Regions from separate parts of the Streptomyces sp. NPDC054849 genome, predicted to be linked through region 2. Evidence: riboswitches for the same ligand, from Rfam matches in the RefSeq annotation. Region 2 holds a riboswitch; the other holds the start of a gene.
What was found. A riboswitch is a leader RNA that binds a small molecule or an ion and turns the genes downstream of it on or off. The one in region 2 is predicted to bind guanidine.

Region 1 (7,869 bases), on a different contig from region 2:
CACCATCACCCAGCAGTACGTCAAGAACTACTACCTCGGCCAGGAACAGACCATCAACCGCAAGGTCAAGGAGTTCTTCATCGCGATCAAACTCGGTCGCGAGAAGTCGAAGGACTACATCCTCGAGGGCTACCTGAACACCAGCTACTTCGGCCGCAACGCCTACGGCGTCCAGGCCGCCGCCCAGGCCTACTACGGCAAGGACGTCGCCGACCTCACCACCGCCGAGGGCGCCTACCTCGCCACCCTCCTCAACTCCCCCAGCGCCTTCGACGTCGTCTCCCACCCCCAGAGCCGCCCCCGCGCGCTCGCCCGCTGGAACTACGTGCTCGACGGCATGGTCAAGAAGCAATGGCTGTCCCCGGCCGAACGCGCGACGACGCAGTTCCCCGAGCCCGGCAAGGTCCGCGCGGCCGCCGGCATGTCCGGCCAGCGCGGCTACCTCGTGGAAGCCATCAAGGACTTCATCATCGAGCGCAAGATCCTCGACGACAAGATCCTCGCCGAGGGCGGCTACCGGATCACCACGACCATCGACAAACGCCGCCAGAGCGCGTTCGTCGAGGCCGTGGACACACAGATGGTCGAAAAACTCGACCCCGAACAACGCAAGGCGGACCGGCTGGTGCGGGCCGGCGGGGTCTCCATCGACCCCGCCACCGGCAAGGTCGTCGCCCTCTACGGCGGCATCGACTACACCAAGCAATACGTGAACAACGCGACCCGGCACGACTACCAGGTCGCCTCCGCCTTCAAGCCCTTCGTCTTCGCCGCCGCCGTCGAGAACGACGCCCACACCCAGGACGGCCGCCGGATCACCCCGAACACGATCTACAACGGCGACAACAAACGCCCCGTCGTCGGCGGCCGGATCCGCTACGCCCCCGAGAACGAGGGCCAGGTGTCTTACGGCAACATCACCGTCAACACCGCCACCGACCTCTCCGTCAACGCCGTCTACGCACAGATGGCCGTCGACGTCGGCACCACCAAGGTCAAACAGACCGCCATCGACCTCGGCATCCCCGAGAACACCCCGAACTTCATCGCCGGCCCCGCGATGGCCCTCGGCACCCTGCAGGCCAGCGTCCTGGACATGACCCAGGCCTACGCGACCCTCGCCGACCACGGCCGCCGCACCCCCTACACCTTCGTGGAGAAGATCACCAAGGGCGACGACACGATCGGCCTGCCCGAGCGCACCCCCGTCCAGGCCATCAGCCGCGAAGCCGCCGACACCACCACGTCCATGCTGATCAGCGTCGTGGACAACGGCACCGGTACGGCAGCCCTCGCCGCCGGCCACCCGGCCGCAGGTAAGACCGGCACCGGCGAACTGGACCGCTCGGCCTGGTTCGCGGCCTACACCCCCGACCTGGTCACCGTGGTCTCGATGATGGGCCAGGACCCGGACACCGGAACCCTGCAGTCGCTGTACGGCGCCCTCGGCCAAGCCCGCATCGGCGGTGGCGGCTACCCGGCCCGCATCTGGGCCGCGTACACCAAGACCGCCCTGGAGGGCAGCGACCCCCTCGACTTCGAACTCGAACTCCAGCCGGGCGCGGCCCAGCCCCCGCCGTCCCCCACCCTCCCGTCCGACACCCCGCCGGAGACACCCGACGGCGACCTCACCCCGACCCCGCCCCTACGGCCGACCCCGCCGACGCGCGGCCAGGACAACGGCGGGCAGGACAACGGCGGCCGGAACAACGGAGGTCAGAACAACGGCGGCCAGAACAACGGGGGCCAGAACCAGGGAGGCCAGAACAACGGGGGCCAGAACAACGGGGGCCAGACGCAGGGCGGTCAGAACAACGGCGGCACCACCCAGGGCGAAGGCGACGAGGGCGACGAGGGCGGCACCACCATGGGCAACCAGGGCAGGACGGGCACGGGAGGCGCGGACGGCGGGACCACCGAAGGCCGGCGCCCGCCGTCCGCGTTCCTGGAATAGCCCGTCCGCGCCCGGTCAGTGGCCGGAGGTCACCTTCAGCCCGACCACGGCGACCAGCAGCAGACCGATGAAGAAGATCCGGGCGGCGGTGACGGGCTCGCCCAGCACCGCCATACCGAGCACGGCCGCACCGGCCGCGCCGATACCCACCCACACCCCGTACGCCGTACCGATGGGCAGGGTCTTCGCGGCGTAGGACAGCAGCACCATGCTGGCGACGATCCCGGCGCCCGTGAACACACTGGGCCACAGCCGGGTGAAGCCCTCGGTGAATTTCATGCCGATCGACCAGCCGACTTCGATCAGACCGGCGACGAGAAGAAGAACCCATGCCATGACGGCACCTCCGAGACATCGAGCGATACGGGGTGCGTCGTCTTGTCGTACCCGGTACGGCGCGTCTCGTCGGGTTCTCACCCACCGTAGCAAAGGCAGCAGAAAGGGCCGGTGACCTGCGCCACCGACCCTTTCACCTGCCGAAGACCAGAGGCACCGACTCGACAGAGGCACGGACTCGACAGAGGTACGGCCTCGACCAGAGACACGGCCTCGACAGAGGTACAACCTCGACCAGAGACACTGCCTCGCTCAGAGACGAGGCTCCGCTCAGAGGTACAGCCCGGTCGAGTCCTCCGACCCTTCCAGCCGCTCCGCGGCCACCGCGTGCAGGTCCCGCTCACGCATCAGCACGTACGTCGCGCCCCGCACCTCGACCTCCGCGCGGGCCTCCGGGTCGTACAGCACCCGGTCGCCGGGCTCGACCGTCCGTACGTTCTGCCCGACCGCGACCACCTCCGCCCAGGCCAGCCGCTTGCCCACGGCAGCCGTCGCGGGGATCAGGATGCCGCCGCCCGAGCGCCGCTCGCCCTCCGGCAGATCGGACTTCACGAGCACGCGGTCGTGCAGCATGCGGATGGGCAGCTTGTCGTCGGTGGTGTTCTCGCTCACGCCCCGAACTTACCTGCCCGCGAGCGCCCTGTACCGCACAGGGTCATCCGCGCCTGCGGCGCGCCGACACCACGAGCAGCCCGACCAGGCTCACCGCGACCAGCGCTACGGGCGCGATGCGCTCGTAGCGCGGAGCCCCGTCGTCGTGGCGCAGGCCGTCCCGCAGATCCGTGACGAGCCCGTTCACCACGGCGAAGGCCCGGCCGGCGGTGTGGTCGACGGTCGAGGCGACCCGGGCCCGCGCGTCCCCGATGATCGTCTTCGGATGCACGCGCACACCGATCTCGTCGAGCGTCTCGGCGAGCTGCTCGCGGCGGCGGACGATGTCCGCCTCGATCTGTGCGGGGGTCCTGGCTTCCCGTGCGGGGGTCCTGGCTTCCGACACCGCGCTGCCTCCGTCGTCGTGGTCCTGTAAGGCGTAGTCCGCCATGAACAGTCTGTCAGCTTAGTCTCAGTGGGATACCGATCCCCTCCGAGGAGACTGTCACGATGAGCGAGCGACTCCAGCCGGGCGACACCGCCCCCGCCTTCACCCTGCCCGACGCGGACGGCAACGACGTCTCGCTCGCCGACCACAAGGGCCGCAAGGTGATCGTCTACTTCTACCCGTCCGCGCTGACGCCGGGCTGCACGAAGCAGGCCTGCGACTTCACGGACAACCTGGCCGTCCTGGCCGCGGCCGGCTACGACGTCATCGGCGTCTCTCCGGACAAGCCGGAGAAGCTGGCGAAGTTCCGCGAGAAGGAAGACCTCAAGGTCACGCTGGTCAGCGACCCGGAGAAGGAGACCCTGGCGGCCTACGGCGCGTACGGCGAGAAGAAGCTGTACGGCAAGACGGTCACCGGGGTCATCCGCTCCACGATGGTCGTCGACGAGGCGGGCAAGATCGAGCACGCCTTCTACAACGTCAAGGCCACGGGCCACGTAGCCAAGATCATCAAGGACCTGGGCGTCTGACCCACCCCCTCCCCCGCCACAGCGGCCCGCACCCAACCGGTGCGGGCCGCTCCGTTTATCGGACGAAATAGGCCGTAACCGTCCGACTATCGGTCCGTTATTCCGTACGAGGGCCGCACACGCGGACGGGAGATGGAGGGGCGACGATGCCGAGCAGCCCGTACACGAGGGAACGCCTCGCGGAGGCGGCCGAGGGGGCGCGCACGCTGACGGAGGCACTGGAGCGGCTGGGGGTGGATCCGAAGAGCGGTTCGCGCCGTTATCTGCACGACCGCATGCGGAAGCTGGGTGTGGACGTCTCCCACTTCGAGCCGGAGGGGGCGAAGTGGACGAGGGAGATCCTGGCGGAGGTCGTCACCGCCTCGACGACGATGTGCGAGGTGCTGCGCCGACTCGGGCTCGAGGTCGTGGGCGGACACCACACCCACATCACCCGCCGCGTGAAGGCGTACGGCATAGACACATCCCACTTCAGGCCGCCCTCGTCGGCGGGGCGCCCCAAGGTCCGGCGGACCCCGGAATCGATTCTGGTCATGCAGGACGGACCTCATGCCCGCCGCGCGCAGGGTGAACAGCTCAAGAGGGCACTCAAATCGCAGGGCACGCCCGAACAGTGCCGGATGTGCGGCATCGAACCCCTCTGGCAGGGCTATCCGCTCCCACTGGAGGTCGACCACATCGACGGTGATTGGCGAAACAACCGTCCCGAGAACTTGCGACTCCTCTGCCCCAATTGCCACTCGACGACAGACACATACCGCGGCCGGGCGAAGGGGCGCCGATGAGCACCGGCGCCCGCTACACCTCTGAGGTCCTGGCCGAGGCCGCGGCGAAGTGCGGTGACATCAACGAGGTCATCGCCCACCTCGGAATCAAGCCGTACGGAAAGCTCGAGCGCTACTTGATGAGACGCTTCGCGCACCACGGGATCGACGTCTCTCACTTCCGGCCCGCTGGTGTGCGCGGGCGGCCGACCCGCGATGAACTCCAGGGCGCGGTGGCCGAGTCGTACAGCATCGCCGAGACGCTACGGCGTCTCGGGTTTCCCGACACCGGCCGCCGCCGGACCGCGCTCAGCCAGTGGACGGCCGAGCACGGCATCTCGACAGCACACTTCCTCGGCCAGGCGCACCAACGCGGCAAGGCGGGGCCCACGCCCCTCAAGACCGCAGCGGAGATCCTCGTCAAGCACGACGGCAAGCGGCGATGCCGCACCGGCCTCCTGCGACGGGCTCTGCGCGAGGTCGGCGTACCGGAGCGCTGCGCCATGTGCGGAACACCTCCGGACTGGCTCGGACGGCCGATGACGCTGGAGGTGGACCACGTCAACGGCGATTGGAGCGACGACCGGGCGGAGAACCTCCGGCTCCTGTGTCCCAACTGCCATGCGGTCACTGACACGTGGTGCAGGACACGACACCGAAAGGCGGTCGCCCCTCGGAGCTCAGCGGTCGTAGACTGACCGGAGCCAAACTGACCCGATGTCCGAATTGGGACAGTTTAGGCGGCCGTGGTGGAATTGGCCTACACGCAACTTTTAGGTAGTTGTGGGAGTAATCCCTTGAGGGTTCGAGTCCCTCCGGCCGCACCGATACGACGGCCCCGTACGCACCATGTGCGTACGGGGCCGTCGGCGTATCCGGGTTCAGCCCAGCAGCTCGCGGACCGCAGGGACCAGGGCGCGGAAGGCCTGGCCGCGGTGGGAGATGGCGTTCTTCTCCGCCGGGGTCAGCTCCGCGCACGTGCGGGACTCGCCGAGGGGCTGGAGGATCGGGTCGTAGCCGAAGCCGCCCGTGCCGGAGGGGGTGTGGCGCAGGGTGCCCAGGAGGCGGCCCTCGACCACGCGTTCGGTGCCGTCCGGGAGGGCCAGGGCGGCGGCGCAGAAGAAGTGGGCGCCGCGGTGCTCGTCGGCGATGTCGCCGAGCTGGGCCAGGAGCAGGTCGAGGTTGGCCTTGTCGTCGCCGTGTGCGCCGGCCCAGCGGGCCGAGAAGATGCCCGGGGCGCCGTTGAGCACGTCCACGCACAGGCCGGAGTCGTCGGCGACCGCCGGGAGGCCGGTGGCCTGGGCCAGGGCGTGGGCCTTGAGGAGGGCGTTCTCGGCGAAGGTGATCCCGGTTTCCTTGACGTCCGGGATCTCGGGGTACGCGTCCGCGCCGACCAGCTGGTGCGGCAGGCCGGCGTCGGACAGGATGGCGCGGAGTTCGGAGACCTTGCCCGCGTTGCGGGTGGCCAGGATCAGGCGGGGCGGCGTGGGCGGCGTGGAGGTCATGTGCCTCATTATTTCCGGCCCACCGGCCTGCCGGCCCGCCGGCCTCGTCAGCCCGGGGTGCAGACCTTGGAGATCTCGCTCGCCGCGTCCGCGACCGGCTGGATGTCGGGGACGGTGTTGCCGCTCTCGATGGAGGTGCGGACGTTCTTCACCGCAGTGCTCATCGAGTCGATGGCCTTGCCCAGGTCGGCGTTGCCCGTCTGGTCGCCGATCTTCTTGAGGTTCGCGTCGATCTCGTCGAGGGCCTTCTGTGCGTCCTGGGGGCTGTTGCCCGCCTGGGAGACCGCCTGCTGGAGGTCGTTCGCACCGTCGGTGATGGCCACTGCCGTGTTCGCGCAGTCCATGGCGGTGGAGATCGCGTCGCAGGCGGAAAGGGCCGGGATCGTCAGGACGGCTGCCACGGCTACGGCCGCTATGCGGAGCTTCATGTGGTTGTCCCCCAGTGGGCTCGGTTGCGCAGGTGCATGGATGGTACGTACGTGGATGGACGCATGACATGTACGCGGACGGGCGCACGGTTGTGACGCCGTGCGCCCGTGTCTTCGTAGACGCCGGGCCGGGCCTGGCGGTTGCCGCCTGAAAGGCCCTGTGGTGGTATCGGTGGAGCGGTGGATGGGGCCTAGAGTTCGAGCGCGCCCAGCTGGATGGCTTCCAGGTCCGCGCAGCCGCCGGCCGCGAGGTCGAGGAGGGCGTTCAGTTCCTTGCGGTCGAAGGGCTCGCCCTCGGCGGTGCCCTGGACTTCGACGAAGCGGCCGTCGCCGGTGCAGACCACGTTCATGTCGGTTTCGGCGCGCACGTCCTCCTCGTAGCAGAGGTCGAGGAGCGGGACGCCGTCGACGATGCCGACGCTGACGGCGGCGACGGTGCCGGTGAGCGGCTTGCGGCCGGCCTTGATGAGCTTCTTCTTCTGGCCCCAGGAGACGGCGTCGGCGAGGGCGACGTAGGCGCCGGTGATGGCGGCGGTGCGGGTGCCGCCGTCGGCCTGGAGGACGTCGCAGTCCAGGACGATGGTGTTCTCGCCGAGGGCCTTGTAGTCGATGACGGCGCGCAGCGAGCGGCCGATGAGGCGGGAGATCTCGTGGGTGCGGCCGCCGATCTTGCCGCGGACGGATTCGCGGTCGCCGCGGGTGTTGGTGGAGCGGGGCAGCATCGAGTATTCGGAGGTGACCCAGCCTTCGCCGCTGCCCTTGCGCCAGCGCGGGACGCCTTCGGTGAAGGAGGCGGTACAGAAGACCTTGGTGTCTCCGAAGGAGATGAGGACGGAGCCCTCGGCGTGCTTGCTCCATCCGCGCTCGATGGTGACCGGGCGGAGCTGTTCGGGCGTACGGCCGTCGATGCGAGACATGGCTCCGAGCCTAGTCCCTGCGGGGGAACGCGAAGACCCCGTCCGGGTGGTTCCTGGACGGGGTCCGTCGTTGCTCGGGCCGCGGGGGCCGGTGTGGCCGCGGGGCCCTGGAGCCGGTGTGAGCGCGGGGCCCGGGAGCCGGTGTGACCGCAGGGCCGCGGGCCGGTGTGGCCGGAGGGCCGGGATCAGGGGGTCCGGGTCACATCATGTCTTCGATGTCGGCGGCGATCGGGTCGGCGTCGGTGCCGATGACGACCTGGATCGCGGTGCCCATCTTGACGACGCCGTGGGCGCCGGCGGCCTTGAGTGCGGCCTCGTCGACGAGGGACGGGTCGACGACTTCGGTGCGCAGGCGGGTGATGCAGCCCTCGACCTCTTCGATGTTCTCGATGCCGC
Region 2 (7,869 bases):
TTCGCGCCCGGTCTCATCCGGAGGGAGCCCGGCACCGAACCGGCAGTACAGCTCCGTGAGATCGCCGCCCGGCTCCCCGCGGACGCGGGCAGGGTCGACGAACTCCACAGCCGAACCCGGCCCACCTACCGGAAGGATCTGAGATGGATCCGCTGAATTTCCCCGCAGGCGCCGTTTGCGTGATGGTCGGACCTCCGGGCTCCGGCAAGTTCACCTTCGCCGCCCGCTGCCCCGACAGCTGGCGCGTCTCCCTGGACCGCTGCCGGCGCCTGGCCACCGACTCCCAGATCGACCAGTCGGCCACCCCGGTCGCCGTCGAGATCCAGAACCTGCTCCTGGACGCCCGCCTCGCCCGCGGCTTGACCACGCTGGTGGACTCCACCCACGTGCACGGCCGCGTCAGGGCCGGGCTGATCGCCCGCGCCCGCTCCTGGCAGCGCCCCGCTGTGGCCGTCCTGTTCGACGTACCGCCGGCGACGGTGGAGGCGCGAAACGCCAGCCGCGATCGCGCGGTACCCGTGCGCATCGTGCGCGAGCACCACCAGCTACTGCCCAACGCCGACCGGCTGTACGGCGAGGGCTTCGCCAAGGTGCACCTGATTTCCGACCTCGGCCCGGCTGGAACCCACAGTGGCCAGGCCGGCCCCCGGTCTTCATCCCCACCCGCTCACCCCGGCGGAGCTTTCCGCTGGTGACGAGTGGCTGCGCGGCTCCGACGAGTGCTACTTGCCGGTCCAGGGCGGGGCCGCCGGCCTTACCGCGCACCGCAGCACCGTTCACCACCATCGCGACGACCCGCGCACGCCGATCACCGTCCGGCTCGACCTGTACTGAGAGCACTCCGTGCCGCCCCGACCCCGCACCCGTGGAGCCGGGGCGGTCGCGGTGGCCCGTCACATCATTGAAGGGAGATGGACGTCATGACGCTGCCGCTGCCGTACTTCGAGGTGGACGTCCCCATACAGAGCGCAGACGGCCTGCGCGGAGTGCACGTATTCACCGGCCAGGCCGACAGTCAGAGCGCCGCTGTCCAGGCCGCACACGAGGTCTACGACATGGCGCACGCCGCGACAGAGGCCGGACTGGAGATCCCCCACGGGCGGCCTGACGGCTGGGGCGCCTGTGGCTACCGACCCGGCTGGGAGCCCGACTGGGCCGCCGCGAAGGCCGGCCTGTGGAAAAGCCCGTACAGCTGGACCAACTCCCCCGGCTTCGAGCTATAGCTCTGCCCCGTGACAGCCGCTCTGCTTGGCGGCTTCGACGGCTGTCCCGGGCCCATCCATCCCGTACGAGACGAGACGGAGAACCAGTACGTCGTCCCACCGCGACGTCGACCACGCCCTCGCCTACCCCGAACCGCCGGCCTCGCCGCTCTGGCACCGCAACGGCCCCAAGGCCCGGCCGATCACGCCCGGACAGCAGCAGCGCAACTGCGCGCTCCTGCTTCGCGCGCCAGCACACCCCCGGCCCCGCTCCCCGCGCACCGCCAAGACCCGGGCGGAGGCGCGATGATGAACTCCCAGACGCACCGCGCCATAAGCGGCTACGTCGACGCGATCCCGGCCCCCGGCACCGGCCGGGACACCGCCTGCTTCGACCTGATCCACTCCCCCGCCGACGCGGACCGGTGCGCCCCCGACACCCCGGACACCGTGTACGCCTGCACCACCGGACACCCCCGCATCGCCGACGTGTTCCTGCGCGACATCCACGGGTCGAGGCTCCGGCTACGACGACACCGCGGCTCCTGCTGGCTCATGCGGTCACCGCCGCCGTCACGGCCGGCGCCGTCGGTGTCGCGGCGAACTGCCTCGTGGACACTCCCGATTCACCCCTCATGCTGGTAGCCGCGCTGGGGCTCGTCTGTTACGTCGCCGCTCTCGCCGGAGCGGCCGCCGCCCCGCACGACGCCGAGTTCCGGCGCAGGGCCCGATGCACCGCCGTCAGCCTGGCGGTCGGTGCCGGAGCGGCTGCCGTGCAATCGGCGCACGTTGCCGTTCCGCTGCTGCTGCTCGGACCAATAGCCGGCGTGCTCGTGGCCGGCCGGGCCTCTGCGGGTATCCCTCTACGCCATGCGCCACCGCAGGAGCCGGCCGCGGTCGCGCCGGCGTCGCGGGCCGTGCGTGCCTCGGACGGAGGCCCGTAGACCGGGCCGCCGGGCCCGGTGGACGGGCGTCGCTGGATCTCTCGGGGGCGGGGCGGGCAGTCCGCGGGGGCGACGGCTCCGGCGGTCTCCTTGAGCAGCCAGGCCGCGGGGCTACGCCGTCGAGGGGCCGGCGGACGGCCCCGCCTGGTGGGCTCTGGTTCGAGTTCCGGCGTGCCGACGGAAGCGTGGACCGGGGCAGCCCTCTGCTCGCGCTGTCACCTCGATGTCATCATGGCGGGTGTGAGCTCCCCCCACGCGACACCCGACGCCGAGCCGGTGCAAGACCGCTGGCGTGCCCGGGAGGCACCCTACGGAGACTTCATCATGTTCGCCGACGGATCCCTGTCGGTCATGGAACTCGTGCGGCTCTCCCCTGCGGGCCGGCTCCATGACATGCGGGCCGAGGACTGGCGATGGTGGGAGGTCCTGAGGGCCACCGAGTGGACCCCCACTGCCTGGATGGACGTGGATACGACGTTCGCCTCGTACACCTTCGCCGGACGCCGCGCCCTGGCAGGTGAATCATCGGACCGCGGCGGTATCGGCTGGGTCGCCCTGACTCGCGACGATGAGCACGACACCCTGGAATGGATCGCGGTCTCCTGCTCGTCCAATCCGTTCACCGAAGTCACCTTGGACGCAACCACGGTGACCGCGGTCAGCACCCTGGGCCGCATCTGGTCCTTCCCCAGAAACAGCCCCCAGCAGGTGAAGATCACCGTGGATCCGGCCTATCCCTGGCCCTCGCCACCTCAGACAGGCGGTCCCGCCGGCTGACCCGATCATGCGCCCGCCGGCTCGGTCTCGGCCCGTCAGCCACAGCGGGGGCCATGGCGGCCGGTGTGCGGCTGGAGGCGCTCGAACCCTGGCGGGCCGTATCGCGAGATCAAGGCGGCTCCGCGAGGAAGGCCTGCTTCGCGACGGGCTCGGCCTGCGCGACGACAACGTCTGACACAAGGCACGGCATCCCCACGCACAGAGCCCGGCCGGGGCCGTCGTCACCCGGCCGGGTTCTGTCACGCCAAGCACACCACACCTGGCTCGGGGGCAAGCCCCGCCGCAACGGGAATCGGCACCGCGAAACCGGCGTCAGCACCACGCGCCAGGCGATGGGTGCGGGCCCGGGGAGCCTCAGGCACGCGGCCCATACGAAGCCGACCTGCGCGGGGAGGACTCCTGAGCCGGCGACCCGACCCGCCGGCGGGCACCGCACGACACGGTCTGCTCGCCCAAGGCGACGAAGATGTCCTCGGCCGGCCACTCGGCCATCCGAGGTCGGCGACCGCGGCATCCTCCCGGCCGCCGAGGGTCCCGCGGACGGCGCCAAAGGAACGGAACCCACTCGGGTTCCGGCTCGGCTGCGGGGGCGGCGACCACGGAGGTCACATCCGCCAGTACGAACCCGCACGGGAATCGACGTGCACCACGTACCGGCCGACGCGCACCACATGGTGGTCAGGACCGGACCAGGAGCCGGTCGTACCGTGGGCGCCGGGCAGCGGGGTCCAGATCTCCAGGAAGGTGCTGCCGTCCGGGTTGGTGCCCCGCTCGACGAGGTTCGCACCCTCCCACCGGAAGGTTCCGGCGTCTTCGCCCGGCTCGCCCGTGAGGTGGTGGAAGTGCACCCGGGAGCCGTCGAAGGACGTCGTACCGGCGAAGCCCCGGCTGTCGGCGTAGTACGGGCCGGCCTGCAGCCACACCACTTCGCGGTCCTCCAGAAGGGGTCCGCCGTTGCGGCTGATGCCGCGCCGCAGCCAGGCGCCGTGCTCGGGCACCGGGATGCCGGGGCCGCCCGTGCAGCGGCCCGTCGGCCGGGGCTCAGGCCCGGTCATCGGTGGCGGGGTCGTCCACGGCCAGAAGCGTCAGCGGTACGTTGCCGCGTACCGCCTGCGCGTACGGGCAGACCGCGTCAGCCTGGTGCAGCAGGGGCTGGAGGTCGGCCGCCCGCCACCCCGGCAGGCTGACCGTGAGAGCCACCGAGAGGCCGTAGCCCGCGGGCGTGTCCGTGGTGCCGAGCTGTACTTCGCAGGCCACGTGTGCGGCGGATGCATCCGCCCCGAACTCGGCGGCGACCTCCGCGAGCGCGGAGGTGAAGCAGGCGGCGAAACCGGCCGCGAACAACTGCTCGGGGTTGGTGGTGCCGGGCACCTTCTTGCGCGGCGGGGCCAGACGGACGTCCAGGCGCCCGTCGTCCGTGCGGACGGATCCGGTACGGCCGCCGGCGGCATGTGCCGTCGTCCGGTAGAGGCTGCGGGTGAGTGGCACGGTCATGGCGTTCGGCCCATCCTGCTCGACGAGGACGCTGCCCGGGTACGGACAGCGGACGGCACTGCTCGTGCAGCACCTCGCGCGTCGTCGTGCGTAACCGGGTACGGCGCATCTCGTCCGGGGCCGTGGACCCGGCCGTCGGCCAATGTAGCAACGGAGCGCCTGCGGCCGGGGCCTCGCCCCCCGGTGAAGTTCCTCACCCGCCGCCGGTCACGTCGCGATCCGGGGACGCGGGCCCGTGCCGGGCGTGCCGGTGTGCGGGTGTACCGGGTGTGCCGCGTGTGCCGCGTGTGCCGCGTGTGCCAGGCTGCGGTATGCCCCCGGAGGCATGCCCTCCCACCGGGTGAAGGCACGGACCAGGACCGTCGCGCCGCTCAGGCCGACGAGGGGGGCGATCCGGTCCAGCGGCAGGACGGTGGTCTCCAGCAGCCGCTTGGCCCGGGCGTGGCGGGCGGTGTCGAGGAGCGCGCGCCACGACGTGCCCTCCGCGTGCAGGGCCCTGCGCAGGGTCCGGACGCTGAGGTTGAGCTCCTTGGCGGGGCCCTCGGGGCCGGCGTCCTCGAGGGCGGCGTGCTCCAGCCACTGCCGCACGCGCCCGGCCACGGTCACGGCCGCGGACAGCTGGCTCAAGAGCCGGTCGGCGTAGGCCCGGTGCAGGGCATTGAGCGCCGGGTCGTAGAGGGGGCGGCGCCTGTCGAGGTCCTCGTCGGCGACCGTGATCGCGTTCTCCGGGGCGTCGAAGGTGACGCGGCAGCCCAGGACGCGGGCGTAGGGCTCTTCCGCGCCCGCACGGGGGTGGGCGAACGACACGGCCAAGGGCGCCCAGTCGTCGCCGGCGATCCAGCGGGCCGCCCGCACCATGCTGCTGACGATCGCCTCCACCTGCTGGGGGTGCATGGCAGCCGGGTCGACGGTCGGCCGGTAGCAGACCCGGCTGACTCCGCCGCGACGGTCCAGGGTCACCGTGCCCGCCTGGCTCACCAGGGGGTGGTAGCGCTCGGCCGCCTGTGCGGCGTCCGCGAGGCTGGCGCAGGTGAGAACGAGGTGCCCCAGGATGTGCAGGCCTTCGGGCCGGATCCGGTCGCCCACGAGGAGCCCGGTGTGCGGGCCGGCATCCCGGGCGCCGAGCACGGCGTCCCACAGGGCGCGCATCTCGCCGAACTCCAGCCGGTCCGTGGGCAAGGCCCAGGAACCGGCCCCGCCGGTGCCCTCTGCCATGGTGCTCAAGACGGCGAGTGCGTAGGACGCGGTGACGGAGGGCGACTCGGTGGTGGACACGGCCGTCAGTCAATGCGGGCACCCCACCCCCGTCAATACCGTGCGCGGGACGGCCGCCGGGGGGCCGGTCCGGAGAGTCAACGCCTTGGCCGTCGGAGTGGATGACGGCGCCGCGGGCCGCTCCTAGAGTCGGCCTTCGGACACCGAGGGGATCAGGGGCCCACGGAGCGCCGGGGAAGGGCGCTGCCCTGATCACCACCGCTCAGAGGAGTACGCCGTGATTCTCTTCCTGCTCCCCGCAGGGGACTACGACCCGACCGAGGCGGCGGTGCCCTGGGCCGCATTGCGGGACGCCGGGTTCGAGGTGCGGTTCGCCACCCCCGGCGGGAAGGTCGCGCTCGCCGATCCCCGGCTCACGGACCTCGGCTTCTCCTGGCTGTCACCCTGGCTGATGACCCGCCGCGCCGAGCTGGCCGCCTACCGGCGCCTCACCGAGGACCCCCACTTCCTCGCCCCCTCCTCGTACGCGGATGTCGACCCGGCCGACATCACGGGCCTCTTCGTGCCCGGCGGCCACGCCGCGGGCATGCGGACGCTGCTCGACGACGCCACCGCCCAGCAGTTGTTCGCCCGGCTCTTCACTCAGGGGCTGCCGGTGGGGGCCGTCTGCCATGGTGTGCTGCTCGCCGCCCGCGCCAAGGATCCCGCCACCGGGCGCTCGGTCCTCCACGGCCGGCGGACGACGGCTCTGACGTCCCTGTTGGAGTTGACCGGATGGAACCTCACCCGGTTCTGGCTGGGGCGCTACTACCGCACGTACCGCACCACCGTGCAGCAGGAGGTGACCGCGGCGCTCGCCGATCCGAGCCACTTCCTTCCCGGCCCGCCGCTGCCCGTCCGCGACACCGCCGCCCGGCCGGGCCGCGGCTTCACCGTCAAGGACGGCAACTACGTATCCGCGCGGTGGCCCGGCGACTGCCATCGCCTGGCGGCGGAATACCTGGCCCTGGTCCGTGCCCATGAGGCTGGAACGGTGCACCGGTCCGGTTGAGCCCGGCCCGCATCGCGCGGGCCCGCATCGCGCGGGCCGGTGGCTGGCGGACGGCGGACGGCGGAGGCGCCGCGGTCACCGAGGGCCATCTCTGGATTGTCATGAACGCATCGTGAAAGAGATGGGGATGGGGATGAATCGACGAAGAGCCTTCGGACGAAGCCGGTACCAGTTAATCGGCCTGGTCCTCGCGATGGTCACCCTGATACTCGGCCCCGCGGCCGCCGGCGCGTCGGCGGGTCCTCAGTGGTGGGAGCCCGTTACGCGCCCGGCCCCGGATTCGCAGGTCAACGTCACGGGAGAGCCGTTCACCGGGACCGACGCCCAGGGCCGGGTCCGCGGATACGTCGACGCGCACGTCCATCTGATGTCCAACGAGGGCTTCGGGGGACGGCTGGTCTGCGGAAAGGTCTTCTCCACGGCGGGGGTGGCGGACGCCCTCAAGGACTGCCCCGAGCACTACCCGAACGGCGTCCTCGCCCTCTTCGACATGATCACCAAGGGCGGTGACGGCCGGCACGACCCGAACGGCTGGCCGAGCTTCCGCGACTGGCCGGCCCACGACTCCGCCACCCACCAGCAGACCTACTACGCCTGGGTGGAGCGGGCCTGGCGGGGCGGCCAGCGGATCCTGGTGAACGACATGGTCACCAACGGAGTCATCTGCTCGCTCTACTTCTTCAAGGACCGCGGCTGCGACGAGATGACCGCGATCAGGCTCCAGATCCAGAAGACGTACGAACTCCAGGACTACGTCGACGCCATGTACGGCGGCGCCGGCAAGGGCTGGTTCCGGGTCGTCACCGAGCCCGACCAGGCCCGCAGGGTCATCCAGGAGGGCAAGCTCGCCGTGGTCCTCGGGGTGGAGACCTCCGAACCGTTCGGCTGCAAGCAGGTGCTGGACAGCGCCCGCTGCACCATGGCCGACATCGACCGCGGTCTGGACGAACTGCACCGGCTGGGCGTGCGCAGCATGTTCCTGTGCCACAAGTTCGACAACGCCCTGTGCGGCGTCCGGTTCGACTCGGGCACCCAGGGCATGGCCATCAACGTCGGGCAGTTCCTGTCGACGGGCACCTTCTGGAGCACGGAGCCCTGCCCCGGCCCCGAGCACGACAACCCGATCGGCTTCGGCCTCGCCGCCGGAGGGGCCGAAGCCGAGGGCCGGGAGGAAGCGGGCGCCACC

Region 1: linked by a shared signal. The riboswitch ahead of ACWGIF_RS07285 (DMT family transporter) and the one ahead of ACWGIF_RS19435 (Ohr family peroxiredoxin) in region 2 are both predicted to bind guanidine.

Annotation. Positions count from the first base shown of each region.
Region 1 is NZ_JBSGZI010000010.1:58,732-66,600, reverse strand. Features, by position in the region: gene ACWGIF_RS07290 (transglycosylase domain-containing protein) at 1-1,954, shown strand, start outside; gene ACWGIF_RS07285 (DMT family transporter) at 1,970-2,290, opposite strand; guanidine-III (ykkC-III) riboswitch at 2,322-2,386, opposite strand; gene ACWGIF_RS07280 (GroES family chaperonin) at 2,561-2,902, opposite strand; gene ACWGIF_RS07275 (DUF3618 domain-containing protein) at 2,946-3,332, opposite strand; gene bcp (thioredoxin-dependent thiol peroxidase) at 3,392-3,859, shown strand; gene ACWGIF_RS07265 (HNH endonuclease signature motif containing protein) at 4,006-4,644, shown strand; gene ACWGIF_RS07260 (HNH endonuclease signature motif containing protein) at 4,641-5,321, shown strand; tRNA gene ACWGIF_RS07255 (tRNA-Leu) at 5,364-5,447, shown strand; gene rdgB (RdgB/HAM1 family non-canonical purine NTP pyrophosphatase) at 5,505-6,128, opposite strand; gene ACWGIF_RS07245 (hypothetical protein) at 6,176-6,556, opposite strand; gene rph (ribonuclease PH) at 6,748-7,473, opposite strand; gene ACWGIF_RS07235 (glucose PTS transporter subunit EIIB) at 7,673-7,869, opposite strand, start outside.
Region 2 is NZ_JBSGZI010000041.1:15,225-23,093, reverse strand. Features, by position in the region: gene ACWGIF_RS19460 (AAA family ATPase) at 144-695, shown strand; gene ACWGIF_RS19455 (hypothetical protein) at 921-1,223, shown strand; gene ACWGIF_RS19450 (hypothetical protein) at 1,509-1,847, shown strand; gene ACWGIF_RS19445 (hypothetical protein) at 2,387-2,923, shown strand; gene ACWGIF_RS19440 (hypothetical protein) at 3,529-3,978, opposite strand; gene ACWGIF_RS19435 (Ohr family peroxiredoxin) at 3,965-4,417, opposite strand; guanidine-III (ykkC-III) riboswitch at 4,493-4,556, opposite strand; gene ACWGIF_RS19430 (AraC family transcriptional regulator ligand-binding domain-containing protein) at 4,625-5,692, opposite strand; gene ACWGIF_RS19425 (type 1 glutamine amidotransferase domain-containing protein) at 5,910-6,683, shown strand; gene ACWGIF_RS19420 (discoidin domain-containing protein) at 6,877-7,869, shown strand, end outside.